3 regions of the Streptomyces sp. NPDC008137 genome follow, and region 1 is predicted to be linked to each of the others. Evidence: predicted binding sites of a transcription regulator. Region 1 holds the regulator's gene; each other region holds the start of a gene.
The links. Region 1 encodes HrcA, which represses chaperone genes, less so after heat shock. Its sites were predicted from a motif close to TTNGCACTCNGNNNNNCNGAGTGCNAA; they were not measured.

Region 2: the regulator HrcA is predicted to act here: its motif matches at 3,780-3,806, upstream of groES (co-chaperone GroES).
Region 3: the regulator HrcA is predicted to act here: its motif matches at 5,883-5,909, upstream of groL (chaperonin GroEL).

What each region holds. Positions count from the first base shown of each region.
Region 1 is NZ_JBIBHN010000001.1:227,953-238,542, reverse strand. It holds gene ACFZBT_RS01040 (HAMP domain-containing protein) at 1-3,485, opposite strand, end outside; gene ACFZBT_RS01035 (SpoIIE family protein phosphatase) at 3,588-5,819, shown strand; gene hemW (radical SAM family heme chaperone HemW) at 5,871-7,103, shown strand; gene ACFZBT_RS01025 (DUF3097 family protein) at 7,305-8,102, opposite strand; gene ACFZBT_RS01020 (MBL fold metallo-hydrolase) at 8,134-8,865, opposite strand; gene hrcA (heat-inducible transcriptional repressor HrcA) at 9,037-10,053, shown strand; gene dnaJ (molecular chaperone DnaJ) at 10,053-10,590, shown strand, end outside.
Region 2 is NZ_JBIBHN010000003.1:17,291-27,880, forward strand. It holds gene ACFZBT_RS06105 (sigma-70 family RNA polymerase sigma factor) at 1-783, shown strand, start outside; gene ACFZBT_RS06110 (SAM-dependent methyltransferase) at 795-1,958, opposite strand; gene ACFZBT_RS06115 (polysaccharide deacetylase family protein) at 2,049-2,972, shown strand; gene ACFZBT_RS06120 (polysaccharide deacetylase family protein) at 2,969-3,736, shown strand; gene groES (co-chaperone GroES) at 3,906-4,214, shown strand; gene groL (chaperonin GroEL) at 4,336-5,961, shown strand; gene ACFZBT_RS06135 (ester cyclase) at 6,034-6,741, opposite strand; gene ACFZBT_RS06140 (SDR family NAD(P)-dependent oxidoreductase) at 6,827-7,600, opposite strand; gene ACFZBT_RS06145 (MOSC domain-containing protein) at 7,695-8,363, opposite strand; gene ACFZBT_RS06150 (LysR substrate-binding domain-containing protein) at 8,444-9,340, shown strand; gene ACFZBT_RS06155 (WhiB family transcriptional regulator) at 9,389-9,718, opposite strand; gene ACFZBT_RS06160 (response regulator transcription factor) at 10,099-10,590, shown strand, end outside.
Region 3 is NZ_JBIBHN010000049.1:24,778-35,367, forward strand. It holds gene otsB (trehalose-phosphatase) at 1-382, opposite strand, end outside; gene ACFZBT_RS39250 (trehalose-6-phosphate synthase) at 389-1,861, opposite strand; gene ACFZBT_RS39255 (glucosyl-3-phosphoglycerate synthase) at 1,980-2,924, opposite strand; SAM riboswitch class I at 3,085-3,241, shown strand; gene thrC (threonine synthase) at 3,260-4,546, shown strand; gene ACFZBT_RS39265 (MoaD/ThiS family protein) at 4,649-4,924, shown strand; gene ACFZBT_RS39270 (cold-shock protein) at 5,373-5,576, shown strand; gene groL (chaperonin GroEL) at 6,072-7,694, shown strand; gene ACFZBT_RS39280 (NADH:flavin oxidoreductase) at 7,946-9,067, shown strand; gene ACFZBT_RS39285 (carboxylesterase family protein) at 9,163-10,590, shown strand, end outside.

The DNA of each region.
Region 1 (10,590 bases):
TTGCCGGGCTCGCTCTCGGCGATGATCCGGCCGCCGAGCAGACCCGCGATCTCCCGGCTGATCGACAGGCCGAGGCCGGTGCCGCCGTACTTGCGGTTGGTGGTGCCGTCGGCCTGCTGGAATGCCTCGAAGATCACCGGGAGTTTCTCCGGCGCTATGCCGATGCCCGTGTCGGACACGGTGAAGGCGATGACGTCGTCGGTGTCCCGGACATGGTGGAGCTCGGCGTCCTGCACCCGGTCGACCCGCAGCTCGACCTTGCCCGACGCGGTGAACTTGATCGCGTTGGACAGGAGATTGCGCAGGATCTGCTGCAGCCGCTGCTCGTCCGAGTACATCTCGCGCGGCACGCCCTCGCCGACGGCGACCTCGAAGGCGAGCCCCCGGTCGATGGTGAGGGGGCGGAACGTGGCGTGGACGTAGTCGAGCAGCTTGACGAGCGGCAGCCGCTTGGGCCGTACGTCCATCCGGCCCGCCTCGATCTTCGACAGGTCCAGGATGTCGTTGATCAGTTGCAGGAGGTCCGAGCCCGAGCGGTGGATCGTCGTCGCGAACTGCACCTCCTGGTCGGAGAGACGGCCGTCGGGGTTGTCGGAGAGCAGCCGGGCCAGGATCAGCAGGGAGTTGAGCGGTGTGCGCAGCTCGTGCGACATGTTGGCCAGGAACTCGGACTTGTACTGGGAGGACGTGGCCAGCAGGGCGGCCTTCTCCTCCAGTTCGGCGTTCGAGCGCTGGAGTTCGCCCTGCTGCTTCTGGAGTTCGTCCGAGCGCTCCTGGAGCTGCATGGCGAGGCGCTGGGACTCGCCGAGCAGGGACTCCGTGCGGGAGTTGGCGATGATGGTGTTGATGGCGACGCCGATGGTGTTGACGAACTGGTCGAAGAACGCCAGGTGCACATCGGAGAAGCGGGAGAACGAGGCGAGCTCGATGACACCGAGGAGCTTGTCCTCGAAGAGGATCGGGATGATGACGATCGTGGTGGGGGCGGCTTCGCCCAGCCCGCTGTTGATCTTGATGTAGTCGGGCGGGGCGCCCTCCACCAAAATCCGCTTCTTCTCCCGGGCCGCCTGCGCGACCAGGCCGTGCACGGGCAGGCCGCCGGTCTCGACGGTGGCGTCCTGGGCGGCGCCGTAGCCGGCGATGAAGGCGAGCCCCTTGGTGGGAACCGTCGCCCCGTCCTGCTCCGGGTCCGCCAGGTAGAACGCGCCGTACTGGGCGTTCACCAGCGGGGTCAGCTCCCGGAGTATCAGGTCGGCGACCTCCATCAGGTCGCGGTGGCCCTGCATCAGAGCGGCCAGGCGGGCCAGATTGGACTCCAGCCAGTCCTTCGCGCGGGTCGTCTCACGGAGGTTGGCCACCATCAGGTTGATGTTGTCCTTCAGCTCGGCGACCTCGCCGCGGGTCTCGACCGTGATCGAGCGGGACATGTCGCCCTGGGCCACCGCGGAGGCGACCTCGGCGATCGCGCGGACCTGGGTGGTGAGGTTGAGCGCGAGCTCGTTGACGTTCGTCGTCAGGCGTTTCCAGGTGCCGTAGACGCCCTCGACCCGCGCCTGGCCGCCCAGCTGGCCCTCGCTGCCGACCTCGCGGGCCACACGGGTGACCTCGGAGGCGAAGGAGGACAGCGTGTCGACCATCGTGTTGATCGTGGTCTTCAGCTCCAGGATCTCGCCGCGCGCGTCCACGTCGATCTTCCGGGACAGATCGCCCTGCGCCACGGCCGTCGCCACCTGGGCGATATTGCGCACCTGGGAGGTGAGGTTGTCGGCCATGTAGTTGACGTTGTCCGTCAGGTCCCGCCAGACGCCGGAGACGCCCAGCACCTGGGCCCGGCCGCCGAGCCGGCCGTCGGTGCCGACCTCGCGGGCCACGCGGGTCACCTCGTCGGCGAAGGCGCGCAGCTGCTCCACCATCGTGTTGACGGTGTCCTTCAGCTCCAGGATCTCGCCGCGGGCGTCGACCGTGATCTTCTTCGACAGGTCGCCGTTGGCGACGGCGGTGGTGACCTGGGCGATGTTGCGGACCTGGGAGGTCAGGTTCAGCGCCATGAAGTTGACGTTGTCGGTGAGGTCCTTCCAGACGCCGGAGACGCCCCTGACCTGGGCCTGGCCGCCGAGGTTGCCTTCGGTGCCGACCTCGCGGGCGACGCGGGTGACCTCGTCGGCGAACGCGGAGAGCTGGTCCACCATCGTGTTGATCGTGGACTTGAGCTCCAGGATCTCGCCCTTGGCCTCCACCGTGATTTTCTTGCCGAGGTCGCCCTGGGCGACGGCGGTGGAGACGAGGGCGATGTTCCGCACCTGGGAGGTGAGGTTGTCCGCCATGAAGTTGACGTTGTCGGTGAGGTCCTTCCAGACGCCGGAGACGCCCCTGACCTGAGCCCGGCCGCCGAGATTGCCCTCGGTGCCGACCTCGCGGGCGACGCGGGTGACCTCGTCGGCGAACGCGGAGAGCTGGTCCACCATCGTGTTGATGGTCGACTTGAGCTCCAGGATCTCGCCCTGCGCGGCGACCGTGATCTTCTGGGACAGGTCGCCGTCGGCCACGGCCGTCGTCACCTGGGCGATGTTGCGGACCTGGGAGGTCAGGTTCGACGCCATGAAGTTGACGTTGTCGGTGAGGTCCTTCCAGACCCCCGACACGCCCCGCACCTGCGCCCGGCCGCCCAACTGGCCCTCGGTGCCGACCTCGCGCGCGACCCTCGTCACCTCGTCGGCGAAGGCGGAGAGCTGGTCGACCATCGTGTTCACGGTCAGCTTCAGCTCCAGCAGCTCGCCGGTCGCCTCCACCGTGACCGTGCGGGTCAGGTCGCCCCGGGCCACCGCTGTCGTCACGGCCGCGATGTCCCGCACCTGAGCCGTCAGCCGGGAGGCCATGGTGTTGACGGCCTCGGTGACGTCCCGCCAACTGCCCGACAGGCCTCGGACATTGGCCCGGCCGCCGAGCCGGCCTTCGGTGCCGACCTCGCGCGCGACCCGCGTCACCTCGCCCGTGAACAGGGACAGCTGGTCCACCATCGTGTTCACGGCCCGGCCGAGGCGGCGCAGGTCGCCGCGTAACTGCCGGGTCCCGTCGTGCAGATCGACCCGCTGGGTCAGATCGCCTCCGGCCACCGCGTCCAACACGCGCGTGGCGTTCGCCGCCGGGGCGACCAGGGCGTCGAGCAACTGGTTCACGTCATTGACGCGGGACGTCCACAGACCCTGGCCGGGACTCGCCGAGAGGCGCTCGTCGAGCCGGCCGTGCCGCACCAGTTCCCGTCGCACGCGCCGTGTCTCGGTGGTGAAGTGGATGCTGCGGTCCATGATCTGGTTGAAGACCGCGGTGAGTTCGGCCACCATCCCGTGGCCGGATTCCGGCACCTTGGTGAAGTCGCCGTCACGTGCGGCGGTCATCGCGGCGAGCAGTGGACGCAGATCGGATGTGCGAATCTGACCCTCTTCGTACCCATCTTCGACCACAGGAGTAGCACTGTTCTCACTCATGGCGGCCCACTTCGGTAACTCGGCGCTTATGGGCGTGGTCAGTCTGTCACCCTGTCGGCATCGACTGTGGCGTATTCGTACGAACTGCCCGGGGAGCTGTCCATGGGGGCCATTCCGACGCAACGGGAGACCGCCTTCCGTGCCTCGCAGGCACCTGCACACGCCTCGGAGACGCCTGTGTCCGTTGAGGACGAGCCCGTTTCCGAGGAGTCGGCACCGACCGCCGAGACGCTCACGCCCGACGCGTGCGCGTCGGCCTGCGCGGCGCCCGCACCCATATCCGAGGCGCCCGCACAGGAGCGCGCGCGGGCGCACGCGACCCTGTCCGGCAGCTCACTCGCGCCGGGCACCGCACGCGCCCTCGTGCGCTCGGCGCTCGCCGACTGGACCCGGCTCGGCCTGCCCGGCACCGGGCACCTCACCGACCGCCTCGCCGACGACGCCACGCTCGTGGTCAGCGAACTCGTCACCAACGCCGTCGTGCACGCCGGCACGGACGTCGAGCTGGAGTGCCGGTTGGAAAACGCCCACGGCGGCGACGACGGCGACGGTGACGACGGGGAGACGGTCGCGCTCGTCGTCGAGGTCTGCGACCACCACCCCTCACGCGCCCCGCGCGGCGGCGAACCGGAAACCCCGCACGACATCCCCGAGTACGGGCGCGGCCTGCGGCTCGTCGGCGCGCTCTCCGAGGCCTGGGGCATCACGTACCGCACGGGCCGGAAGACCGTCTGGGCGCGGCTGCCCGCCGGGGGGTGCGCGGCGGGCGAGCAGATCGAGGCGTACGCCGAGGAGCAGGCGCTGGCGCGCGGGCTGCGCGTGGCGGAGATCCTGGCGCCGGAGCCGCGCGAGGGGTGGGAGACCGAGGAGCCGGGGGATCCGGGCGAGCCGGGGCAGTCCGGGCGGCGGTGGCGTGACCGGCACGACCCGCAGGACTCCCACGGCTTACGGGACTGGCGTGACTGGAACGACGTACGGGACTGGCGGGACCGTCACGAGGGCGGCGGCGACGGACGCGACGGTGCCTGGCTGGGCCGTGGCGCCCTCTCCTTCCTCGCCGAGGCCTCCGACCTGCTCGCCGGGCAGCTCGACGAGGACCTGGTCGCCGCCCTCGCCGGGCAGCTGATCGTGCCGCGGCTGGCCGACTGGTGCGCGGTGTGGCTGGAGGACGAGGCCACCGGCGGCGGCTGGAGCGGCGGCGCCGGAGCGGGCGGGGCGCGCCTGGCCCGGGTCTGGCACGGCAGCGAGAACCGCATCGAGGAGCTGCGCCGGGCCCTGGAGAAGGACCCGCCGCACTCGTCCGACCCGCCCGGGTCCGGGCCCGTCGACTACCCCTGGCCGGGCGAGGCGCTCGGTGACGCGCCCGGCGAGCCGGGGTCGGCGCTCGCGTACCGGCTGGTCGCCGGGGGACGCCCGCTGGGCACCCTGGTCATCGGCAGGTCCGGGGCCGCCGGCTTCCCCGACGAGATCACCGGCCTCGTGGAGGACCTCAGCCGCCGCGTCGCCCTCGCCATCGGCGCCGCCCGCCAGTACGCCCGCCAGGCCACCATCAGCGCCGTCCTCCAGCGCGGCCTGCTGCCCGGCGCCGTCGCCGAGATCCCCGGGGTGCGCAGCGCGCTCGTCTACGAGCCGTACGACAAGGGCGGGCCCAGCGGCGACTTCTACGACCTGTTCCCGGCAGGTGACGGCCGCTGGTGCTTCGCCGTGGGCGACGTCCAGGGCAAGGGGCCCGAGGCGGCCGTCGTGATCGGCCTGGCCCGGCCCTGGCTGCGGCTGCTGGCCCGCGAGGGCTACCGGGTCGCCGACGTCCTCGACCGCCTCAACCAGCTGCTGCTCGACGACGCCACGGAGGCCGCCGACGCCGCGGCCCGGGCACTGGTGGCCGCGGGCGCCCGGCCGACCCCGCCCGGCGACGGCCCCCAGACACGCTTCCTGTCCCTGCTCTACGGCGAACTGGTCCCCTTCGACGGCGGCGTCCGCTGCACCGTCGCCTCCGCCGGGCACCCCCTCCCGCTGCTGCTCGGCGCGGGCGGCGAGGTCCACACGACAGCGCGGCCGGGGACCCTCCTGGGCGTCGTCGAGGACGCCGCGTACACCAGCGACACCTTCGAGCTGCGGCCCGGCGACACGCTGCTGTGCGTCACCGACGGCGTGACCGAGCGCCGCTCCGGCTCCCGCCAGTTCGACGACGAGGACGGGCTCGCGGCGGCGCTGGCCGGGTGCGCGGGACTGGACGCCGAGCTGATAGCCGAGCGGATCAAGCGGCTGGTGCACGAGTTCGGGGCGAGGCCGCCGGCCGACGATCTCGCGCTGCTGGTGCTGCAGGCGGAGTAAGCGGACGGAGTGCGGAGGGGGAGTCGCCGCGGGTGCTGGACAATGGAAGGCATGCCTTCCGCACTTCCCGACGGCGAGCCCGTCCCCGACGACGGCGCGCTGCCCGCCTCCGCGCTCGCCGGGGCCGCCGGCCGTCCGCTCGGGTTCTATCTGCACGTCCCGTACTGCGCGACCCGCTGCGGCTACTGCGATTTCAACACCTACACGGCGACCGAGCTGCGCGGCACGGGCGGTGTGCTGGCCTCCCGTGACAACTACGCCGAGACGCTGGTCGAGGAGGTCCGCCTGGCGCGCAAGGTGCTGGGTGATGATCCGCGGCCCGTTCGCACGGTGTTCGTGGGCGGGGGGACGCCCACGCTGCTGGCCGCCGGTGATCTCGTACGGATGCTGGGCGCGATCCGTGACGAGTTCGGGCTGGCGCCGGATGCCGAGGTCACGACGGAGGCGAATCCGGAGTCGGTGGATCCGGCGTATCTGGCCGCGCTGCGCGAGGGCGGCTTCAACCGGGTCTCGTTCGGTATGCAGAGTGCGCGGCAGCATGTGCTGAAGGTGCTGGACCGTACGCACACGCCGGGGCGGCCGGAGGCGTGTGTGGCGGAGGCCCGGGCGGCTGGGTTCGACCATGTGAACCTGGACCTGATCTACGGCACGCCGGGGGAGAGCGACGACGACTGGCGGGCGTCGCTGGACGCGGTGCTGGAGGCCGGCCCGGATCACGTCAGTGCGTACGCGTTGATCGTCGAGGAGGGTACGCAGCTCGCGCGGCGTATTCGCCGGGGCGAGGTGCCGATGACCGACGATGACGTACATGCCGACCGGTATCTGATCGCGGACGAGGTTCTCTCGGGCGCGGGCTTCGAGTGGTACGAGGTGTCGAACTGGGCGACCTCGGCGGCCGGGCGGTGTCTGCACAACGAGCTGTACTGGCGGGGGGCCGACTGGTGGGGGGCCGGGCCGGGGGCGCACAGCCATGTGGGGGGCGTTCGGTGGTGGAACGTCAAGCATCCGGGGGCATACGTGGGTGCGCTGGCGGCGGGGCGGTCGCCCGGGGCCGGGCGGGAACTGCTGAGCGAAGAGGATCGGCGGGTCGAGCGGATTCTGCTGGAGCTGCGGCTCAGGGAGGGCGTGCCGCTGTCGTTGCTCAGGGCGGAGGGGATGGCCGCCTCGCGGGCGGCGCTGGCGGACGGGCTCCTGGAGAAGGGCCCGTACGACGAAGGACGGGCCGTGCTCACGCTGCGGGGGCGGTTGCTGGCGGATGGGGTGGTGCGGGATCTGGTGGACTGAGGTGCTGGGCGTGGGGGCTCGGGGCGGGGCGTCGCGCAGCCCGGCGTGGCGGGGTGCCTCCCCCACTCTCGGCTTCGCTCGAGCGGGGGGACCCCCACCGCCCACCCGTGCCGCCCTGGGGGCACCTCCCAGGCCCTTTAGGCACTGGGGGAGGCACGCATGCCCGCAGCCAGGGCGGTGCGCATGCCCGCAGCTATGTAGCTACGCGGTTACGAAGTCGATCAGTTCTTCCACTCTGCCCAGCAGCTCTGGCTCCAGGTCCTTGTAGGAGCGGACCCCCGAGAGGATTCGCTGCCAGGCCGCGCCCGTGTTGGGCGGCCAGCCCAGGGAGCGGCATACGCCCGTCTTCCAGTCCTGGCCGTGGGGGATGCGGGGCCAGGAGCCGATGCCCAGGGACGCCGGCTTCACCGCTTCCCAGATGTCGATGTACGGGTGGCCCACCACCAGGGCGTGCTCGCTCGTCACCGACTGCGCGATACGCCACTCCTTCGAGCCCGGCACGAGGTGGTCCACGAGGACGCCCAAGCGCGCGTCCGGGCCGGGGGCGAAGTCGGAGACGATCGCGGGCAGGTCGTCGACGCCCTCCAGGTACTCCACGACCACGCCCTCGATGCGCAGGTCGTCACCCCACACCTTCTCGACCAGCTCGGCGTCGTGCCGGCCCTCGACGTAGATGCGGCCGGCGCGGGCGACACGCGCGCGTGCGCCCGGGACGGCCACCGAACCGGAGGCGGTGCGCGTGGGGCGGGCGGGGCCGGACGGCGGGCGGACCAGCGTCACCACCCTGCCCTCCAGCAGGAAGCCGCGCGGCTCCATGGGGAACACGCGGTGCTTGCCGAAGCGGTCCTCCAGCGTCACCGTGCCCGCCTCGCAGCGGATCACCGCACCGCAGAATCCCGTACCCGCCTCCTCGACCACGAGGTCCGGCTCCGCCGGGACCTCGGGCACCGGCTTCGGCTTCTTCCACGGCGGGGTCAGGTCGGCGGAGTACTGGCGCATTCGAATGACGATAGGAGAAGGCGTACGGCGATCACCGCGACACGCCGAAACGCGCCGCCAGCGCGTCCCGCTGGGCCCGGACGAACGCCGCGTCCACCACCGCTCCGTGACCGGGCACGTACAGCGCGTCCTCGCCGCCCAGGTCGAGCAGCCGGTCCAGCGCGGCCGGCCAGTGCGACGGCACGGCGTCGGGGCCCGCCTGGGGCTCGCCGGACTCCTCGACCAGGTCGCCGCAGAACACCACCTCCGGATCACCCGGCACCAGCACCGCCAGGTCGTGCGCGGTGTGCCCCGGGCCCACGTTCGCCAGCAGCACCTGGCGTCCGCCGCCCAGGTCGAGCGTCCACTCGCCGGAGACCAGATGGCGGGGCGGGACCAGCCGGTCCGCCGACTCCCGCGCGACAGGCTCCGCCAGGCCGTTGCGTACCGCGTCCGCGCGCAGCTCCTCGCGGTCCCGCACGCGCGTGAGGACCGCGTCCACGCCCACCGCGCCGAACACCTCCGCCTCCGGGAACGCCGCCGCGCCGAAGACATGGTCGAAGTGGGGGTGGGTCAGCGCGAGATGCGTCACACGGTGACCCGTGAGCGACTGCGCCTGCGTGCGCAACCGCGCGCCCTCGGCCAAGCTCGACCCCGCGTCGATCATGAGGACCGCACCCTCACCGGCGACCAGCCCCGCCGTGCAGTCCCACACCGGAAGCCGGCACCGCCCCACCCCGGCGGCCACCCGCTCCCATCCGAGCTCTTCCCAAGTCACCGTCATACGGCGACGCTAGCGGTGACACCCGTCGCGAGCACGACAGCGATGACCAGCCTTGCCCGCGGCGCACCCCACCGCCGTACACTGGGCCGGGGAACGCTGGCACTCGCACGCGCAGAGTGCCAGGCCACGACCGGCAGGGCAGCGAGCGGAAGACTTCTGGAGGTGTGCGCGATGCTCAGTGAACGCAGGCTTCAGGTGCTCCGCGCCATCGTCCAGGACTACGTCGGCACCGAGGAGCCCGTCGGCTCCAAGGCCCTCACCGAGCGGCACAGCCTCGGCGTCTCCCCGGCCACCGTCCGCAACGACATGGCGGCCCTCGAGGACGAGGGATACATCGCCCAGCCGCACACCAGTGCCGGGCGCATCCCCACCGACAAGGGCTACCGGCTGTTCGTGGACAAGCTGGCCGGCGTCAAGCCGATGACCGCGCCCGAGCGGCGCGCGATCCAGAACTTCCTCGAGGGTGCCGTCGACCTCGACGACGTCGTGGCGCGTACGGTACGGCTCCTCGCGCAGCTCACGCGCCAGGTGGCCGTCGTGCAGTACCCGTCGCTGACCCGGTCGACCGTGCGGCATGTGGAGTTGCTCTCCCTCGCGCCCGCGCGTCTGATGCTCGTCCTGATCACGGACACCGGGCGGGTCGAGCAGCGGGTGGTCGACTGCGTGGCGCCCTTCGGCGAGGCCTCGCTCGCGGATCTGCGCGCACGGCTCAACAGCCGTGTCGCGAACCGCCGTTTCGCGGATGTGCCGAGTTTGGTGGAGGATCTGCCGGAGGCGTTCGAGCACGAGGACCGGGGTACGGTTTCCATGGTGCTCTCCACGCTTCTGGAGACGCTCGTCGAGGAGAACGAGGAGCGGCTGATGATCGGCGGCACCGCCAATCTCACTCGCTTCGGGCATGACTTTCCCCTGGTGATCCGGCCGGTGCTGGAGGCACTCGAGGAGCAGGTCGTGCTCCTCAAGCTGCTCGGCGAGGCCAAGGATCCGGGCGTGACCGTACGTATCGGTCATGAGAACGCCCACGAAGGACTCAACTCCACGTCCGTCGTGTCGGTCGGCTACGGTTCGGGCGGCGAGGCAGTCGCCAAGCTCGGCGTGGTCGGACCGACCCGCATGGACTACCCGGGAACGATGGGAGCGGTACGCGCAGTGGCACGGTACGTCGGACAGATCCTGGCGGAGTCGTAGTGGCCACGGACTACTACGCCGTACTCGGCGTGCGCCGCGACGCGTCGCAGGAAGAGATCAAGAAGGCCTTCCGGCGGCTCGCACGCGAGCTGCACCCGGACGTCAACCCCGATCCGAAGACCCAGGAGCGGTTCAAGGAGATCAACGCCGCTTACGAGGTGTTGTCGGACCCGCAGAAGAAGCAGGTCTACGACCTCGGCGGCGACCCGCTCTCGCAGGCCGCGGGCGGCGGCGCGGGCGGCTTCGGAGCCGGTGGCTTCGGGAACTTCTCCGACATCATGGACGCGTTCTTCGGCACGGCGTCGCAGCGCGGTCCGCGCTCGCGCACCCGCCGCGGCCAGGACGCCATGATCCGGATCGAGGTCGAGCTCGACGAGGCCGCCTTCGGTACGACCAAGGACATCCAGGTCGACACGGCCGTCGTCTGCAACACCTGCAGCGGCGAGGGTGCCGCGCCGGGGACCAGCGCGCAGACGTGTGACATGTGCCGCGGCCGCGGCGAGGTGTCGCAGGTCACCCGGTCGTTCCTCGGCCAGG
Region 2 (10,590 bases), on a different contig from region 1:
CAGCGGATCGTGCGTGCCAAACGCACCCTGGCCACGCGGAACATCGCCTTCGAGGTGCCCTCCGGACCCGACCGCGAGGCCCGTCTCGGCTCCGTCCTCGACGTCATCTACCTCATCTTCAACGAGGGCTACGCCGCCACGGCCGGCGACGACTGGCTCCGCCCGTCCCTGTGCGAGGACGCCCTGCGGCTGGCCCGGGTGCTCTCCTCGCTCATGCCGAAGGAGTCCGAGGTGCACGGCCTGACCGCGCTCCTGGAGTTCCAGGCGTCCCGCACGGCGGCCCGCACCGGCCCCTCCGGTGAACCGGTTCTCCTGGAGGAGCAGGACCGGGCCCGCTGGAACCGCATGCTCATCGCCCGTGGCGTCGCGGCGCTGGGCAGAGCCGATGCCGCCTCCTCGGGCGCTCCGGGCCCGTATCTGCTGCAGGCCGCCATCGCCGGCTGCCATGCGCACGCGTACACGTACGAGGAGACCGACTGGCCGCGCATCGCCGTGCTGTACGGCCTGCTGGCCGCCCGCTCCCCGTCCCCGGTCGTGGAGCTGAACCGCGCGGTGGCCGTCTCCATGGCCGAGGGCCCGGCCGAGGCCCTGACGATCGTCGACGCCCTGACCGACGACCCCGCCCTGCGCGACTACCACCTGCTCCCCAGCGTCCGGGCCGACCTGCTCGCCCGGCTGGGCCGAACGGCGGAGGCCCGGGCCGAGTTCGAACGGGCGGCGTCGCTGACACGGAACGAGAGGGAGCGGGAGCTGCTGCTGCGCCGGGCGGCGGAACAGTCCTGACGGTGTCCCGGCTACGCGGGGTGCCCGATGAGCATCGCCGGTGCGCCCGCCACCCGGGTCAGGAACACCGTGGCCGCGTGCGGGCCCTGCGGCTTGACCTTCTTGCGGAGTTCCTCCGGCTCGACGGCCGAACCCCGCTTCTTGACGGTGAGCGTGCCGACCTGGCGTTCCCTCAGCAAAGCCTTCAGCTTCTTGACGTTGAAGGGGAGATGGTCGGTGATCTCGTAGGCGGTGGCGTAGGGGGTCGGGCGCAGGGTGTCGGCCGTGACGTACGCGATGGTCGCGTCGAGCAGGCCGCCGTCGACCCGGTCGGCCACCTCGGAGACCAGGTGGGCCCGGATCACGGCGCCGTCGGGCTCGTACAGGAAGCGGCCGGGTGGGCGGACCTCCGGGTCGGGCAGGCCGCGGGAGGGCAGGGTGCGGGGGCCCGGCAGCAGGGTGGCCCGGACCGCCCCCGGCTCGGTGCCGAACCACAGCACCGCCTCCTTCACGTCCCCGCCGTCGGAGATCCACTCGGCCTCCGCGTCCTCGGGCACCGCCTCGTGCGGGATGCCGGGGGCGATCTTCAGCGCGGCGGCCCGGGGGGCCCTGCGGGCGGCCGACACCGCCCAGGACAGGGGCGGTGAATAGGCCTCGGGGTCGAAGATCCGGCCCCGGCCGCCGCGCCGGGCGGGGTCGACGAAGACGGCGTCGTAGCCGGTCGTGTCCACCTCCGTGACATCGGCCTCCCGCACCTCGATCAGGCCGGCGAGACCCAGCGCGTCGGCGTTCGCCCGCGCCGCCGCGGCCGTCATCGGGTCCCGGTCCACGGCCAGCACCCGGATCCCGGCGCGCGCCAGCGCGATCGCGTCCCCGCCGATGCCGGAGCACAGGTCGGCGACCGAGGTGATCCCCAGGTCCTTCATCCGCTGGGCGCGATAGGCCGCCACACTCGCCCGGGTCGACTGCTCCACCCCGTTCGGCGTGAAGAACATCCGCCCCGCGTCCTCGGCCCCGAACTTCACCGCGGCCCGCTGCCGCAGCCGCGCCTGGCCCAGCGCCGCCGACACCAGCTCGGCGGGATGCGCCCGGCGCAGCCGCGTCGCCACGGCCAGCTCCTTCGCCGGGTCGGTGTCCCGCACCTCGTCGAGGAGGGCGCGGCCTTCGGGGGTGAGGAGGAGGGCGAGATCGTTCACCGGATCATTGTGGGCCAGTCGGTGGACGGTGTGCCGTCGGCCGCGGTGTCGGGGCGGGTTCGCGGCCGCCGACTGCGAGGATCCGGCATCATGCGAGCAGTCGTACAAAATGACAAAAGACGGGCAACGGGCGGCGTACGCATCGGACTCGTCGTGCTCGCCCTCGCCGCCATCGCCTCGGGCTGCGCGCAGACGGACGCCGGCCGGGTCGCCCCGGCCGGCGGTCAGCAGCCCCTCGAGGCGCCCCCGGCCCGCGCGCTCGACTCCTACGCCACCAAGCTGCGCGCCGCGCACGCCGCCCGTATCGCCGCGGCGCACCGCTGGGGGCTGCGGAGAGTCCCGCTGGCGGCCCCGCCGGCTCCCGGGAAGAAGCCCAGGATCAGGACCCGTAAGGGCTTCGAGGTGGACGGCCACCGGGAGCTGGACCTGCCACCCGTCTTCACCACGATCCCCACCCGGGACAAGGTCGTCTTCCTCACCATCGACGACGGCGCCGAGAAGGACCCGGAGTTCCTGCGGATGATGAGCGACCTCGACGTCCCGTACACCGCCTTCCTCAGCGGCTACCTGGTGAAGGACGACGACCGCTACTTCCGGCAGATGCAGTCCAGGGGCGTGGTCCTGAACAACCACACCCTCTGGCACCGCTACATGCCGGGTTTGTCGTACCGCGCGCAGCGGCGCGAGATCTGCGGCATGCAGCGCTTCATCGAGCGGCGTTACGGCACCCGCCCCACCCTCTTCCGCCCGCCCTTCGGCAGTTACGACAGGGCGACCCTGCGCGCGGCGAAGGCCTGCGGCATCGAGTACGCGCCCCTGTGGAACGCGGAGGTCTTCGCCGACCACTGGGAGTACCGCGAGGCGGACCGGAGGCTGCGCCCGGGCGACATCGTCCTCAGTCACTTCCGGGGCCGCGAGCAGTGGAAGGGCGCGATGCCCGACATGATCCGCCGCTTCCTGAACAAGGTCACGACCGAGGGATACGCGGTGGGGCGGCTGGAGGACTACCTGTGAGGCGGCTGCCGACGGCCGCCGCGCTCTGTGCGGGCCTGCTCCTGCTGGCCGGATGCGGCGGGGCGGCGGGGGAGCGGGCGGCAGCGGACGGCCGGGGCCAGGACCCGGCATCCGCGGCCGGCCCCCTCGCGCGTCCGGCGCTTCTGCCGCCCGTCGTGGACCGGGTCCGCACCCGGGACCCGGTCGTCTTCCTGACCTACGACGACGGCGCCGAACGCGACCCCGCCTTCGCCGGCCTCGTCCACGAACGGCGGCTTCCGGTCACCCTGTTCCTCACGGACAGCGTCGCGGGCCCCGGATACGGCCGGCTCGCCCGGCTGCGCGCGGTCGGCGCGTCCCTCCAGAACCACACCCTCGACCACCCGGCCCTGCGCGGCCTGCCCTACGCCGGCCAGCGCGCCGAGATCTGCGGCCAGCAGCACAAACTCCGCACCCGCTTCGGCGTCCGCCCCCACCTCTTCCGCCCGCCCTACGGCACCTACGACCGGGCGACCCTGCGCGCCGCCGCCGACTGCGGCAGCACGGCGGTCGTCCTCTGGCGGGCGTCCCTGTCCGCCGACGGCGAACTGACGTACACCCACGGCGAGCGGCGCCTTCGCCCCGGCGACATCATCTCCGTGCCATCGGCCCCGACGGAGCCCCTGTCGCCGACGGAACGGACCGTCCGGCTGCTGGGGGAGATCGAGGGGCGGGGGCTGCGGGTGGGGCGGCTGGAGGACTACCTCCGACACGAACTCCCCGGCCGACGCGCCGCGGGCAATTAGCAGTCCGCTTGACCGAGTGCTAATCGCGGTCATAGTCTCGGCTCTGGCACTCACCACTGGAGAGTGCCAACACAGCGACGGGCAGGTCCGGCACCCGCGACGACGGATCCACCTGGTCGCCACCTCAGACAGTTAACCCCGTGAGATCTCCGAAGGGGGAGGTCGGATCGTGACGACCACCAGCTCCAAGGTTGCCATCAAGCCGCTCGAGGACCGCATTGTGGTCCAGCCGCTCGACGCCGAGCAGACCACCGCCTCTGGCCTGGTCATCCCGGACACCGCCAAGGAGAAGCCCCAGGAGGGCGTCGTCCTGGCCGTGGGCCCGGGCCGCTTCGAGGACGGTAACCGTCTTCCGCTCGACGTCTCCGTCGGCGATGTCGTGCTCTACAGCAAGTACGGCGGCACCGAGGTGAAGTACAACGGCGAGGAGTACCTCGTCCTCTCGGCTCGCGACGTGCTCGCGATCGTCGAGAAGTAATTCACCCCGCATTACCAGCATTGCAGTGAACTGCGCCCCTGGCCCCCGCGATCTTATGAAGCCGGGCGTCGGGGGCGCGGTTCGTTTCACCCACGTTTTCCGAGAGGGCTGAACCGCTCCCATGGCGAAGATCCTGAAGTTCGACGAGGACGCCCGTCGCGCCCTCGAGCGCGGCGTCAACAAGCTTGCCGACACGGTCAAGGTGACGATCGGCCCCAAGGGCCGCAACGTCGTCATCGACAAGAAGTTCGGCGCCCCCACCATCACCAACGACGGTGTGACCATCGCCCGTGAGGTAGAGGTCGAGGACCCGTACGAGAACCTCGGTGCCCAGCTGGTCAAGGAGGTGGCGACCAAGACCAACGACATCGCGGGTGACGGTACGACCACCGCGACCGTGCTCGCCCAGGCGCTCGTGCGCGAGGGCCTGAAGAACGTCGCCGCCGGCGCCTCCCCGGCCGCCCTGAAGAAGGGCATCGACGCCGCCGTCGCCGCCGTCTCCGAGGACCTCCTCGCCACGGCCCGCCCGATCGACGAGAAGTCCGACATCGCCGCGGTCGCCGCGCTGTCCGCCCAGGACCAGCAGGTCGGCGAGCTCATCGCCGAGGCCATGGACAAGGTCGGCAAGGACGGTGTCATCACCGTCGAGGAGTCCAACACCTTCGGTCTGGAGCTGGACTTCACCGAGGGCATGGCCTTCGACAAGGGCTACCTGTCGCCGTACTTCGTGACGGACCAGGAGCGCATGGAAGCCGTCCTGGACGACCCGTACGTCCTCATCACGCAGGGCAAGATCTCCGCCATCGCGGACCTGCTGCCGCTGCTGGAGAAGGTCATCCAGGCCAACGCCTCCAAGCCGCTGCTGATCATCGCCGAGGACGTCGACGGCGAGGCGCTGTCCACCCTCGTCGTGAACAAGATCCGCGGCACCTTCAACGCCGTCGCCGTGAAGGCCCCCGGCTTCGGCGACCGCCGCAAGGCGATGCTGCAGGACCTCGCGGTCCTCACCGGCGCCACGGTCGTCTCCGAGGAGGTCGGCCTCAAGCTCGACCAGGTCGGCCTGGACGTCCTCGGCTCCGCCCGCCGCATCACCGTCACCAAGGACGACACCACGGTCGTCGACGGCGCCGGCAACAAGGACGACGTGCAGGGCCGCGTCGCCCAGATCAAGGCCGAGATCGAGTCCACCGACTCCGACTGGGACCGCGAGAAGCTCCAGGAGCGCCTCGCGAAGCTGGCCGGCGGCGTGTGCGTCATCCGCGTGGGTGCCGCCACCGAGGTCGAGCTCAAGGAGCGCAAGCACCGTCTGGAGGACGCCATCTCCGCGACCCGCGCCGCGGTCGAGGAGGGCATCGTCTCCGGTGGTGGCTCCGCGCTCGTCCACGCCGTGAAGGTCCTGGAGGGCAACCTCGGCAAGACCGGCGACGAGGCCACCGGTGTCGCCGTCGTCCGCAAGGCCGCCGTCGAGCCGCTGCGCTGGATCGCCGAGAACGCCGGCCTGGAGGGCTACGTCATCACCTCCAAGGTCGCCGAGCTCGACAAGGGCCAGGGCTTCAACGCCGCCACCGGCGAGTACGGCGACCTGGTCAAGGCCGGCGTCATCGACCCGGTCAAGGTCACCCGCTCCGCCCTGGAGAACGCCGCCTCCATCGCCTCCCTCCTCCTCACGACCGAGACCCTGGTCGTCGAGAAGAAGGAAGAGGAGGAGCCGGCCGCCGCGGGCCACGGCCACGGCCACGCCCACTGAGGCACCGACCTCGTAGCAGAAGCCCCCGTTCCGCCTCGCGCGGAACGGGGGCTTCTCCCTTGTGCGGGTGCTTCACAACTCCAGCGGATCGAGCGCCCCGAGCTGCTGCATCAGCCCCAGCCGGTCGTACTGCCACCAGCCCTCGGCGATCTTCCCGTCCGGAGTGCACCGGTGGACGGTCGTCCCGGTCATGGTGACGTCCTTCCCGGTCGGCGGAATCCCGAGGAAGTCGCCCTTGTGGTGCCCCTTCCAGGTCCACCGGGTGCACACCCGGTCGCCCTGGGCGAGCTGGTCCTCGATCGTGAACGAGAAGTCGAACCCGCCTCGCCACACCTCCACCTCGCGCCGCAGCGCGTCCAGCCCGATGACATCCTGCACATTGGCGGGATCGTGGTCGTGGTAGTCCTCGATGAACACGTCGTTGAACGGGGGCGCCGCACCCTGCCCGGGCGCCTGCTCGAAGAACCCGCGCGCGGCGGCCGCGTACAACTGCTCGTCCCGCACCACGTCCAGATCCGTGAACGTCGGTGCCTCGTCGCAGAGCGCCACCATGTCCTGGAAGATCCGGTCGGTCTCCGGAAGCCCGGAGTTCCGCATCGCCTCCTCGTACGACGGGAACTCCACGATCTCGACCACGTGCGACGCGTCGGCCCGGTCCTTCGCCACCACACTGTGCGACGCGGTCCGCTTCCCTTTGGTCTGCTCGACCCACCTGTCCATCAGCCGGTTCATCTCGTCGAGCCGGCTGGTCCTGCATTCGATGAGCTGTACGAAGGTCATGGCCTCGCCTCCGGCCCCCCTGGGTCCGGTGGAACAGCTCCAATTGTCCCAACGGGAGCTGCCAGTCGCCTCCTGACCCCAGGTCCTACTGCGGTCCGTACTTCCGCCCGGTCCTGGACGACACCGCCCCGAGCATCCCTCTGGGCACCAGCTTCGCCGCACCCATCAGCGCCTTGTAGCGCGGATCCGGGATCGACAGCGTCTTGCCCCGGGCCAGATCGTGCAGCGCCGCCGCCACCAGCTTGTCCGCGTCGAGCCACATCCAGCCCGGGATGTTGTCCGTGCCCATACCGGCCCGGTCGTGGAACTCCGTGCGCACGAAGCCGGGGCAGAGCGCCATCAGCCGTACGCCGCTGCCGGCCAGGTCGCGCGCCGCGCCCTGCGTGAACTGCACGACCCAGGCCTTGGACGCACCGTAGGTGCCCCGCGGGACGAACGCGGCGACCGACGCGACGTTGACGACGCCGCCCCGGCCGCGCTCCCGCATGCCCTCGGCCGCCGCCGACGTCAGCCGCAGCACCGCCTCGCAGTGCACCTTGAGCATCCGCAGCTCATCGGCCATGGAGACATCGAGATAGCGGCCCTTGTTGCCGAAGCCGGCGTTGTTGACCAGGAGGTCGACGGGGTTCTTGCGGTCGCCCAGCCGGGCGGCCACCGCCTCGATGCCCTTGTCCTGAGCCAGGTCGGCCGTCAGCACCTCCGCCTCGATGCCGTGCCCGTCGTGCAGCTCGGTCGCCTGTTCCCTGAGCCGCTTGGTGTCGCGCGCCACCAGCACCAGGTTGTGCCCGTCGGACGCCAGTCGCCGCGCGAACGCGGCCCCGATGCCTGCCGTCGATCCCGTAATCAGAGCCGTTGTCATGGCAGAAGGTTAGTGACCCGGACTGAGTGCGTCCGCTTCCGGACGGGGCCTTCGCAGGTTAAGGGTCGGTGGAGACCATCGCGGTGAGACGCTGTCAGGCCCCGTTCTTCTCCACGTACTCACGCGCCCGGCGCAGCACCTCCGGGTGCAGCGCCTCGCCCGCCGCCAGCAGCCGCGGCAGCAGGGTCCGTTCGGTGGTCACCGCCCGGAACTGCAGGGCCACGGTGACATCGTGGTCCGGCCGGTGCAGGATCTCGACGGCGTCGCCCGCGCGGATCGCCCCGGGCTCGATCACTCGCAGATAGGCTCCCGGCGCGCCCCGCCGGGTGAACCGCTTCACCCAGTGCTTCTCCTCCAGATGACCCTGGAACGTACGGCACGGGATCCGCCCGGAGGTGATCTCCAGGACCACCTCGGGCCCGATGCGCCAGCGCTCACCGATCAGCGCGCCGGACACGTCGAGCCCCTGGGTCGTGAGGTTCTCGCCGAACGCCCCGTCGGCCAGCGTCCGGCCCAGCTCGCGCTCCCACTCGTCCAGGTCCTCACGCGCCATCGCGTACACCGCCTGGTCGTCGCCGCCGTGGTGCTCCAGCTTGCACACCGCGTCCCCGGCCAGCCCGCTCCCGCCGATGCCCTTGGGCCCGGGCGCCGACACCCGCACCGCCCCGTCCACCGGCCGCTTGTCGATCCCGGTCACGCCCGCCGGGTTGTCCGTGTACGGCACGGTCTGGGCACGGCCCAGATTCACAGACAGAAGCTTCATACCCGCACGGTAAGGGACCGGGTCTCAAAGCGGCGACGCATTATTCGTCTCGGATTCAAAGGGTCGCTTATTCTCGAAGGGTGATCGAAGCCCGTCATCTCCGCGTACTGCGCGCCGTCGCCGCCACCGGTTCCTTCTCCGCCGCGGGGCGTGAGCTGGGCTGCACCCAGCCCGCCGTCAGCCAGCAGATGAAGGCCCTGGAGACCTCCGTCGGCACGCCACTTCTCATCCGCACCGGGCGCGAGATGCGCCTGACCCAGGCCGGCGAGGCGCTGGTGCGGCACGCCGCCGGGATCCTCGCCGGGCTCACGGCCGCGGAGGAGGAGATCGCCGCCATCGCCGGGCTGCGCGCGGGACGGGTCCGGCTCGTCTCCTTCCCCAGCGGCAGCTCCACCCTCGTACCGACGGCCCTCGCCGCCCTGCGCGCGGCACATCCGGGCACCCGCGTCTCCCTGGAGGAGGCCGAACCGCCCGCGTCGGTCGGCCTGCTGCGCGAGGGCGACTGCGACGTGGCGCTCGCCTTCCGCTACGAGGGCGCGGCGGGTGCAAAGGAGTGGGACGACCTCGTCGTACGGCCGCTGCTGTCGGACCGGCTCGTCGCCCTCGTGCCGGAGCGGCACCGGCTCGCGGGTGCGGGGACCGTCGCCATCGGCGAGCTCGCGCGGGAGTCGTGGATCGCGGGCTGCCCCCGCTGTCGCGGCCAGTTGGTCGAGGTGTGCGCGGCGGCCGGCTTCACGCCCCGCATCGACTTCGCCACCGACGACTACCCGGCGGTGGTCGGCCTGGTCGGCGCCGGACTGGGCGTGGCCGTACTGCCCCAGCTGGCCGTCGAGTCGGTGCGGCCCAGGGGAGTGCGCACCGTGACGCTGGAACCGGCGGTGCGGCGGGAGATCGTCGCGCTCACCCTGCCCGACCTCGCACAGGTCCCGGCGGTGTCGGCGACGCTGGACCAGCTCGCGCGGGCGGCCGTCCGCTAGCGAAAACCACGCGCAAGCACGCGCGCGTCTGTCTGCAGAAACGTTATTTCAGTGGTGCGAGGCGGTGTGCCCGCCCGGTGCCGACGCCGACACCAGCCGGTTGCGCGCCCGCCCCATGAGCTCTTCGCGCTCGTCCTCGGTCAGCCCGCCCCACACGCCGTACGGCTCACGCACCGCCAGGGCGTGAGCTGCGCACTCGGCGCGTACCGGGCACCTCATGCAGACCTCTTTGGCCGAGTTCTCGCGAGCACTCCGAGCCGCACCGCGCTCGCCCTCCGGATGGAAGAAGAGCGAGCTGTCCACCCCGCGACAGGCAGCCAGCAGCTGCCAGTCCCACAGGTCCGCGTTCGGTCCGGGAAGGCGGGAGAAATCTGCCATTACGTGACCCCTTGTTGCCGTTCTGGGCGGATCCGGTGTCTACGACCGTACAACTACGATCTAAGGAGATGAAAATATGACTCATTGCGAATCTAGCTCCAGACACTGGCAAAGCGGAAGAAATGGGTCTGAATGGGGCATAGGTTGTGATGAAAGTTCGCGGGTCTGCTGCGCATGTCTGCACCGTGTCCGCCCCCTCACGTAGAGTGCCGAAGATGACAGCCGACCCCGTAACTCTTTCGAGTGACCGTCGTTGAGAGGGCGAGGCGGTTGAAGGAACAAGCGCTCGGACAGGCGTCCGAGACGGTCGACCGCACAGGTGACGAATCCGTACCAGCCTGGAGGCTCAAGGTGACGCGCATCAGCTGCGGAGGGCGGTCATGACTTCCGTCCTCGTCTGCGACGACTCCCCGCTTGCCCGAGAGGCGCTCCGTCGCGCGGTCGCGACCGTGCCCGGCGTAGAGCGCGTGACGACGGCGGCCAACGGCGAGGAAGTCCTCCGCCGCTGGGGGGCCGACCGCTCGGACCTGATTCTGATGGACGTACGCATGCCCGGCCTGGGCGGCGTCGAGACGGTCCGGCGGCTGCTGTCCGCCGACCCCGGTGCGCGCATCATCATGCTCACCGTCGCCGAGGACCTGGACGGCGTGGCGCTCGCGGTCGCCGCCGGTGCCCGCGGCTACCTGCACAAGGACGCCTCCCGCGCCGAACTGCGCGCGACGGTGACGCAGGCCCTGGCCGACCCGACCTGGCGGCTCGCCCCGCGCCGGCTGCGCTCGGCCGAGATGGGCGCCGCGCCCACGCTCACGGCGCGTGAGATCCAGGTCCTCGAAGGCATGAGCCACGGCCGCTCGAACGCGGAGATCGGCCGC
Region 3 (10,590 bases), on a different contig from region 1:
GTTCGGCGCGGACGGCCTCGACGCCGGGGTGCGGCTCGGGCGCGCTGATCTCGCCGCTGCGGGCGTCCCACCGCTCGGCGCCGTAGTGCCCGAGGACGACGAGGTGTTCGAGACCGGGTACGTCCGCGAAGCCGCCGTTGCGGACCGCGACCTCGGCCGGGCGGCCGGTGATCACCGCCACGGCGGCCACCTTCGGCGCGAGCGCCGCCAGCGCCCCCAGCGCCTCCGGATGGGCCCTGGCCAGCTCCGGATCGGCCACGATCGGCGCGAGCGTCCCGTCGAAGTCCAGCCCGATCAGCGCCTCGGAGGGCCGCGCGAGGAGGGCGTCGAGACCCTCCTGCCCGGCCTTCGTGACGGGCGTCGGCAGTGCTTCCGCGCTCATCGCAGGTCAGCCCCTCAGCGCGTCGAGCTGGTCCGTGAACCACCGTGCCGGTGGCAACGCCGTGGCCGCCGCCGCCAGGCGCTTGCTCCGCTCGGCCCGCTCCTCCGGGCGCATCGACAGCGCCTCGTGCAGGGCCGCCGCCGTACCGGTGATGTCGTACGGGTTCACGGTGATCGCGTCCTCGCCCAGCTCCTCGTACGCCCCGGCCTCTCGCGACAGCACCAGCGCGCAGCCCGTGTCGGAGACGAGCGGGACCTCCTTCGCGACGAGGTTCATGCCGTCGCGGATGGGGTTGACGAGCGCGACGTCGGCCAGCCGGTACGCGGCCAGGGAGCGCGCGAAGTCGTCCTTGACGTGCAGCACGACCGGGGTCCAGCCCGGTGTCCCGTACGCGGCGTTGATCTCGTCCGCCAGCCGTTGCACCTCGGCCGTGTAGTCCCGGTACACGGCGAGGTCCTGCCGGGACGGGTAGGCGAAGGCGACGTGCACGACGCGCTCGCGCCACTCGGGGTGGTCGTCGAGCAGCTGCCGGTAGGCCAGCAGGCCGCGCACGATGTTCTTCGACAGTTCGGTGCGGTCGACCCGGACGATGGTGCGGCGGGCGCCGCCGTCCGGAGCCGGGCCGATCTCGTCCTTCAGCGCCGCCATCCGCTCGGCGACGTCGGCCTCGTGGGCGCGGGCGCGCAGGAACTCGGCGTCGGCGCCCAGGCCGTGCACGCCGATCCACGTGGTGCGCAGCGGGGGACGCCCGGTTGGCGTGTGCTCGACGGCCTTCGGGGCGCCGCTCGGCCACGACGGGAAGATCCGCTCACTGTCCGTGGCCCCGGCGCACCCCATGAAGGCCTGCGCCCACCGCCAGGTGAGGAACCCCAGCCGGTCCGCGCCCAGCATCCCCCACACCAGCTGCCCGCGGATGTCGTCCGGCAGCATCGCGAAGTACTCCGCCGGCGCCCACGGCGTGTGCGAGAAGTGCCCGATGCGCAGGTCCGGCCGCAGCTCGCGCAGCATTCCCGGCACCAGGCACAGGTGGTAGTCCTGCACGACCACCGCCGCGCCCTGCGCCGCCTCCTCCGCCAGCGCCTCCGCGAACGCCCGGTTGTACGCCTCGTACGACGTCCACTGCCGCCGGAACTCCGCGTCGAAGACCGGCTCCAGGGGTGTCTGGTACAGCATGTGGTGGACGAACCACAGGACCGAGTTGGCGACGCCGTTGTACGCGTCGGCGTGCACGTCGGCCGGGATGTCCAGCATCCGCACGCCGTCTTCGCCGACCCCGCGCCGGACCGCCTCGCGGTCGCCGTCGGACAGGGCCGAGCAGACCCACAGCGCGTCCGCGTCCGAGCCGATCGCGGAGAGCCCGGAGACCAGTCCGCCGCCGCCCCGCTTGGCGTTCAGCGAACCGTCCTCGCCCACCGCGTAGGAGACCGGGCCGCGGTTGGAGGCCACCAGCACCTGTGCAGCACCGTACGTAGAAGCCATAGCCCTCAACCTAGCCCGGCCCGGAAACGCTCAAACGTACGGACCTGGTCGGCCCCCTGACCCGCCCGGCCGAAAACAGCCCCGGTCAGGCCACTGTCAGGCCACTGCCCGGCCACGGTCAGGCGGCCTTCCGCGCCTGGTACTCGGCGATCTCCACCATCGGCGGACGCTCCTCGGTGTCCACGGAGTACGTCCGCGGCTCGAAGCCGTCCCCGCCCCGCTCGAACTGCGTCAGGGACGGCCGGATCAGATGCCCGCGGGCCAGCCGCAGCTGGGCCGTGCGGTAGATCGCGGCGGCCATCCGGCCCAGCGCCTGCCCGTCCTGGTGCCGGTGCTTGCGCACCCCGACGTCGACCTGGGCGAGGGAGTCCAGGCCCGCCAGGTGCAGGGCGTCGACCAGCATGCCCAGCTCGACGCCGTACCCGACGGGGAACGGCAGCTGCTCCAGCAGCGAGCGGCGGGCCGCGTACTCGCCGCCGAGCGGCTGCACGAAGCCGGCCAGCTGCGGCCAGTGCATGTTGAGCAGCGGGCGTGCCATCAGCTCGGTGACCCGGCCGCCCTGCCCGGCGGCGCCGCCGAGCGGACGGTCGTACATGGCCTTGACCAGGTCCACGTCCGGGTCGGTGAGCAGCGGGCCGACGATCCCGGAGACGAAGTCGGAGGAGAAGTCCCGCAGGTCCGCGTCGACGAAGCAGACGATGTCCCCGCGGGTGGCGAGCAGCGAGCGCCACAGCACCTCGCCCTTGCCGGGCACCGCGGGCAGCCGCGGGAGTATCGCGTCCCGGTGCACCACCGTCGCGCCCGCGGCCGCCGCCACCTCCGACGTACCGTCCGTCGAGCCCGAGTCGACGACGACCAGCTCGTCGACGAGCGGCACCTGCCGCATCAGGTCGTGGCGGATCACGGCGGCGATGTCGCCGACGGTCTCCTCCTCGTTCAGCGCGGGCAGCACGACACTGACCGTCTGGCCCGTGCGCTGCTTGGCGGCGAGTATCTGGTGGAGGGGGCGATCGGTCGCGGACCAGGAACGGGTGCTCAGCCAGCGCTCGACTTCTTCCAGCACCGTGGCGGCTCCTCTGCGTGCTCTCGGCGGGACGGACTGTGAGCCATCTCGCGGTTCGGACGACTATCTCAACTGTCCTGGTCGTCGGTTACAGTCTTGAACAACGCGGGTGACCATCGCATGTCCGGGGTCAACCCACGTCGACACGACAACCGAATACAGCTCATCCAGAGGGACAGAGGGAAACGGCCCGTTGAAGTCCCGGCAACCCTCCAGTCGGTACTCGTAGGTCACCGTCGACCACACGCGCGAGGCTCCCGGCTCGGGAAGGTGCCAAATCCGTCTCACGGCGAGATGCGTCGTGAGGAAGATGAGGAGAAAGGGCCTCGCCTCACATGGCTGCGCAGACTGTTGCAAGCACCACCGAATCCACCGTAGACCTCGGCCCCGCCGCCGCCCTGAGCTGCCGCGAGTGCGGCCACCGCGTTCCCCTCGGCCCGGTCTTCGCGTGCGAGGAGTGTTTCGGCCCGCTGGAGATCGCCTACGACTTCTCGGCCTACGAGACCGAAGAGCTCCGCAAGCGCATCGAAGCGGGCCCCGCGAACATCTGGCGCTACGCCCCGCTGCTGCCGGTCCCGGCCGACGTCGCGGACAAGCCGAACATCAACCCCGGCTGGACCAAGCTCGTCAAGGCCGACAACCTCGCGCGTGAGCTGGGTGTCGACGCCGGCAAGCTCTTCGTCAAGGACGACTCCGGCAACCCGACGCACTCCTTCAAGGACCGCGTCGTCGCCCAGGCCCTGGAGGCCGCCCGCGCCTTCGGCTTCACCACCCTGTCCTGCTCCTCCACCGGCAACCTCGCCGGTGCGGTGGGCGCCGCCGCGGCCCGCGCCGGCTTCCGCTCCTGCGTGTTCATCCCGCACGACCTGGAGCAGGGCAAGGTCGTCATGGCCGCGGTCTACGGCGGCGAGCTCGTCGGCATCGAGGGCAACTACGACGACGTGAACCGCTTCTGCTCCGAGCTGATCGGCGACCCGGCCGGCGAGGGCTGGGGCTTCGTCAACGTCAACCTGCGGCCGTACTACGCCGAGGGCTCCAAGACCCTGGCGTACGAGATCTGCGAGCAGCTCGGCTGGCAGCTCCCCGACCAGCTGGTCGTGCCGATCGCCTCCGGCTCGCAGCTCACGAAGATCGACAAGGGGCTGCAGGAGCTGATCAAGCTCGGTCTCGTCGAGGACAAGCCGTACAAGATCTTCGGCGCGCAGGCGCTCGGCTGCTCGCCGGTGTCCACGGCGTTCAAGGCCGGGCACGACGTCGTACGTCCCCAGAAGCCGGACACCATCGCCAAGTCGCTGGCGATCGGCAACCCGGCGGACGGGCCGTACGTGCTGGACATCGCGCGGCGTACGGGTGGGGCCGTGGAGGACGTGACGGATGAGCAGGTCGTCGAGGCGATCAAGTTGCTCGCGCGGACCGAGGGGGTGTTCGCGGAGACCGCCGGTGGGGTGACGGTGGGGGTGACGAAGAAGCTGCTTGAGAACGGGGTGCTCGACCCTGCCAAGACCACGGTGGTCCTGAACACGGGGGATGGTCTCAAGACGCTGGACGCGGTTGCGGGGACCGGGCTGACCGCGACCATCCGGCCCAACCTGGACTCGTTCCGGGACGCCGGACTCGTCTGATCGTTGCTTGCTGCGGGCCGGTGGGGGCTGGTCGCGCAGTTCCCCGCGCCCCTGGGTGCGCGGCCCAGCCGTAGCTCAACCGAAACCGGAGGTCATATTCCGATGAGCGTCACCGTTCGAATCCCCACCATCCTGCGTACCTACACCGGCGGGCAGGCCGAGGTCGCCGCCGAGGGCGGGAACCTCGGGGAGGTCATCGCCGATCTGGAGAAGAACCACACCGGGATCGCCGCCCGGGTGCTGGACGACCAGGGCAAGCTGCGCCGGTTCGTCAACGTCTACGTCAACGACGACGACGTGCGGTTCGAGCAGGGCCTAGAGACGGCCACGCCGGACGGCGCCGGGGTGTCGATCATTCCGGCCGTCGCCGGCGGCTGAACCGGTCGACCGGCTTGATTATTACCATCGGTAACGGCCGTCACTGAGCGTTGATTGAATTGCCCCCTCCGTGAGAGAAGCGGAGGGGGCAATTCTGTGTGGTTGAGCGCGGTACAGTTGGGGAACGCGACCCCGATCCCCTGATCGGCCACCCTGAATTCCTGCCGCGGGCCCGACAAGATGTAGCCAAAGTGTGTGTGTCTTTCGCGGCTTTTGTTCCCTTTGTGTGGCCCGACTTGCCCTGAAGTCTGGCGAATTCTCCCCACATTCCGGATGCCGCACGTCCAGAATTCTCGTCCGATTGACCTGTTGCAGAGGGCAGTTGGACAGATACATTCGGCCGCGGTCGACGCGTTCCGGCGCACGCCCCCAATCCGTGGGGGGTGAGGTCTGACCCGGATCCGCGAAGTGCGGATCTGTGCAAGGGCCAGTAATAGGGGAGTTAGGCATGGCTCAGGGCACCGTCAAGTGGTTCAACGCGGAGAAGGGGTACGGCTTCATCGCGGTCGACGGTGGTGCGGATGTTTTCGTCCACTACAGCGCGATTCAGATGGACGGCTACCGCACCCTTGAAGAGGGTCAGCGGGTCGAGTTCGAGATCTCGCAGGGCCAGAAGGGTCCACAGGCCGACATGGTTCGCGTCGCTGCCTGAACGCGCGACCACGACAAACCGCAAGCGGCAGGTCTTCTCTGAAGGGCCCGCACCCCCTGGGGTGCGGGCCCTTCGGTCTGTCCGGCGGGCGGCCGGGGCGAAGGGCCGGCGGGGGGGCGAAGGGCGGCGGGGGGGCGAAGGGCGGCGGGGGGGCGAAGGGCGGCGGGGCGGCGGTTCGTGGAAGTCCGCCGCGCCCGAGGGCGCCCCGTCTCGGGTGATCCGCCGTAGCGCTGTCCGCGGCCTGCGGATGAGCCGGGCGCGCCCCGTTCGCCGGGGGCTGAGCGGGCCGCCGTATCCCGAGAGGCGCTTGCACTCGCCTAGGCCGAGTGCTAATCATTGCGTTAGCACTCTGAAGGTGAGAGTGACAACGTAAGGACCGGGTCGGTGAGGCCCGCAGGCCGTGTGGGGAAGGAACCACGAGGCTGGCGAGCCGTCCGTCGCGGGCGCGGGCGCGGTCCGAAGTAATCACCCCCAGTCCTGGAGGGACCACTTCACATGGCCAAGATCATCGCGTTCGACGAGGAGGCGCGGCGCGGCCTCGAGCGCGGCATGAACCAGCTCGCGGACGCCGTCAAGGTGACGCTCGGCCCCAAGGGTCGCAACGTCGTCCTCGAGAAGAAGTGGGGCGCCCCCACGATCACCAACGATGGTGTCTCCATCGCCAAGGAGATCGAGCTCGAGGACCCGTACGAGAAGATCGGCGCCGAGCTGGTCAAGGAAGTCGCCAAGAAGACGGACGACGTCGCCGGTGACGGTACGACCACCGCGACCGTTCTCGCCCAGGCCCTGGTCAAGGAGGGTCTGCGCAACGTAGCCGCCGGCGCCAACCCGATGGCCCTCAAGCGCGGCATCGAGCGTGCCGTCGAGGCCGTCTCCGCCGCCCTGCTGGAGCAGGCGAAGGACGTCGAGACCAAGGAGCAGATCGCTTCCACGGCCTCCATCTCCGCCGCCGACACCCAGATCGGCGAGCTCATCGCCGAGGCGATGGACAAGGTCGGCAAGGAAGGCGTCATCACCGTCGAGGAGTCCCAGACCTTCGGTCTGGAGCTGGAGCTCACCGAGGGTATGCGCTTCGACAAGGGCTACATCTCGGCGTACTTCGCCACCGACATGGAGCGTATGGAGGCCGTCCTCGACGACCCGTACATCCTGATCGCCAACTCGAAGATCAGCAACGTCAAGGACCTGCTGCCGCTCCTCGAGAAGGTCATGCAGTCCGGCAAGCCGCTGCTGATCATCGCCGAGGACGTCGAGGGCGAGGCCCTGTCGACCCTGGTCGTCAACAAGATCCGCGGCACCTTCAAGTCCGTCGCCGTCAAGGCCCCGGGCTTCGGCGACCGCCGCAAGGCGATGCTGCAGGACATCGGCATCCTCACGGGCGGCGAGGTGATCTCCGAGGAGGTCGGCCTCAAGCTGGAGAACGCCACGCTCGACCTGCTGGGCAAGGCCCGCAAGGTGGTCATCACCAAGGACGAGACGACCATCGTCGACGGTGCCGGCTCGACCGACCAGGTCAACGGCCGCGTCAACCAGATCCGCGCCGAGATCGAGAACAGCGACTCGGACTACGACCGCGAGAAGCTGCAGGAGCGCCTGGCGAAGCTCGCCGGTGGCGTGGCGGTCATCAAGGCCGGTGCCGCCACCGAGGTGGAGCTCAAGGAGCGCAAGCACCGCATCGAGGACGCCGTGCGCAACGCCAAGGCGGCCGTCGAGGAGGGCATCGTCGCCGGTGGTGGCGTGGCCCTGCTCCAGGCCTCCCAGGTCTTCGAGAAGCTGGAGCTCGACGGTGACGAGGCGACCGGCGCCAACGCCGTGAAGCTCGCGCTGGAGGCCCCGCTGAAGCAGATCGCCGTCAACGGTGGTCTCGAGGGCGGCGTCGTCGTGGAGAAGGTCCGCAACCTCCAGGTCGGCCACGGCCTGAACGCCGCGACCGGTGAGTACGTCGACATGATCGCCGAGGGCATCATCGACCCGGCGAAGGTGACCCGTTCCGCGCTGCAGAACGCCGCCTCCATCGCCGCGCTGTTCCTCACCACCGAGGCCGTCATCGCCGACAAGCCGGAGAAGGCCGCCGCGCCCGCCGGTGGCGGCATGCCGGGCGGTGACATGGACTTCTGATCGACCCCTGGGGATTCCCCGGGTTGATCAACGGTCTTGCCGAGGGCGGCACTCCCTGTTCCGGGTATCCGGGCAGGGGGTGCCGCCCTCGGGCGCGTGCGGGGTCCGGGCGTGTGCGGGTGGGTGCGGGCGGGCGCGGGCGTGTGCGGGGTCACAGTGCGGGCGGGATGGCAGGGGCGGACCGGGTGGTTGAAGCGTAGGTCTGTCTTATGCGTATGCACATACTGTCCGGTATCCGAAGGAGCCCCTGAGTGACTGCCGCCGCCTCCCGCGCCGCCGAAATCCTGTCCCGGCCCGTAACACTGGGCGGCCTGACCGTCCCGAACCGCATCGCGATGGCGCCGATGACCCGGATGTTCTCCCCGGGCGGCGTCCCCGGCGAGGACGTGGTCTCGTACTACTCACGCCGTGCCGCCGCCGGAGTCGGCCTCATCGTCACCGAGGGCACCTACGTCGGGCACGACTCGGCCGGGCAGAGCGACAGCGTGCCCCGGTTCCACGGCGAGGAGCAGCTCGCGGGCTGGGCGAAGGTCGCCGACGCGGTGCACGCCGCGGGCGGCACGATCGTGCCGCAGCTGTGGCACATCGGCATGGTCCGCAACCAGGGCGAGCCGCCGTTCGCGGACGCCCCCGCCGTCGGCCCCTCGGGCCTGCGCATCGGCGCCGACGAGCCCACCGGCAAGGCCATGACCCAGGCCGACATCGACGCCGTCATCGGCGCCTTCGCCGAGGCCGCGGCCGCCGCCGAGCGCATCGGCTTCGACGGCGTGGAACTCCACGGCGCCCACGGCTACCTGCTCGACCAGTTCCTCTGGGAGGGCACCAACCGCCGCACCGACGCCTACGGCGGCGACCGCGTCGCCCGCGCCAAGCTCTCCGAGGAGATCGTCGCGGCCGTCCGCGAGACCGTCTCCGCCGACTTCCCGATCATCTTCCGCTACTCGCAGTGGAAGCAGGAGGCCTACGACGCCCGCCTCGCGGAGACGCCCGAGGAGCTGGAGTCGATCCTGACCCCGCTCGCGGCCGCCGGCGTCGACGCCTTCCACGCCTCGACCCGCCGCTACTGGGTGCCCGAGTTCGAGGACTCCGACCTCAACCTGGCCGGCTGGACCAAGAAGCTCACCGGCAAGCCCGCCATCACCGTCGGCTCGGTCGGCCTGAACGGCGTCGACTTCCTCAAGTCCTTCCAGGGCCAGGGCGCCGAGGTCAACGACCTCGACAACCTCCTGGACCGCTTCGAGCGCGACGAGTTCGACATGGTCGCCGTCGGCCGGGCGCTGCTCCAGGACCCGCAGTGGGCGGCCAAGGTGCTGGACGGCCGCTTCGAGGACACGGCCCCGTACGACCCGGCGGCGCTGAAGACCCTCAGCTGACCCGGGGGCCGGGGGTCCTGCGACTCTGGATTTACTTGCGTCAGTCAATGACACTGGCGGAGCGCCTGTTCACCGGCATTCGTGAGGAGCTCCAGATGACGACGACCGAGTCCCGCCCGTCGGCGGGTGGCCCATCGGACGAACCCGCACCAGTGGTCCGTACGACCGCCGGTGCGGTACGGGGCCGGAAGGAGGAGGGGCTCGCCGTCTTCCGCGGCATCCCCTTCGCCGCGCCCCCGGTGGGCGAGGCCCGCTTCCAGGCCCCGCGCCCTGCCCAGCCCTGGGACGGCATACGCGACGCGTACGCCTTCGGCCCGCCGCCCCCGCAGGACGTCGGCAGCCTGGGCGGGCCGGGCCTGCTCGACGTCCCCGAGGGCGACGAGTGGCTCACGGTCAACGTCTGGACCCCCGAAGCCGACCCGGCGGCCCGCCGTCCGGTGATGGTGTGGATCTACGGCGGTGCCTACAAGCTGGGCCACTCCGGCAGCCCCGGCTACGACGCCCGCCATATCGCGACCGACGGTGACGTGGTGGTCGTCTCCCTCAACTACCGCCTGGGCATGGAGGGTTTCGCGTCCATCGAGGGCGCCCCCGCCAACCGCGGCCTGCTCGACCAGGTCGCCGGGCTGGAGTGGGTCCGCGAAAACATCGAGGCGTTCGGCGGCGACCCCGACCAGGTCACGGTCTTCGGAGAGTCGGCGGGCGCGGGTTCCGTGGCTTCCTTGCTCTCCATGCCGCGCGCGGCCGGGCTCTTCCGGCGGGCGATCGCACAGAGCGTGCCGGGGACGTTCTTCTCCGACGCACTCGCCCGCGACATCGGTCTCGCCCTGGCCGCCGAGGTGGGGCTGCGCCCCACGGTCGCCGACCTCTCGACGATCGCCCCGCACCGGCTGACGTCGGCCGGCGAGACGCTGGGCGCCAAGATGCTCCAGTACGTCGACCGCTGGGGCCAGGCGGCGCCCACGGTCACGCCCTTCTCTCCCGTGGTCGACGGCGAGGTGCTGCCGACCACGCCGTGGCAGGCGCTGGCGGCCGGTTCGGCGAAGGACATCGACCTCCTCGTCGGCCACAACCGCGACGAGTTCCGCCTCTTCATCGCCATGGCGGGTCAACTGGGCCAGATCACGCGGGAGCAGGCGACCTCGGCCCTTCGCCTCTTCGCCCCCGGCGGCGAAGAGGCCTATCGCGCGGCCTTCCCCGACGCCTCCCCGGGCGAGCTCTACGAACGCGTTCAGACGGACTGGCTGTTCAACATGCCCAGCCTGCACCTGGCCGAGGCGCAGCGGGCGGGTGGCGGACGCGCCCATGTGTACGAACTGACCTGGCCGGCCCCGGGCAACGGCGGCGCGCTCGGTGCCTGCCACGGCCTGGACATCCCGCTGCTGTTCGGCACGTACGGGGCGGACCTGGGGCTGCTGACGTTCGGGGGCGGGGAGCCGCCCGCCGAGGCCCTGGCGCTGTCGGCGCGCTTCCGCGCGTCCTGGACGGCCTTCGCGTGGTCGGGGGACCCGGGCTGGCCGGCG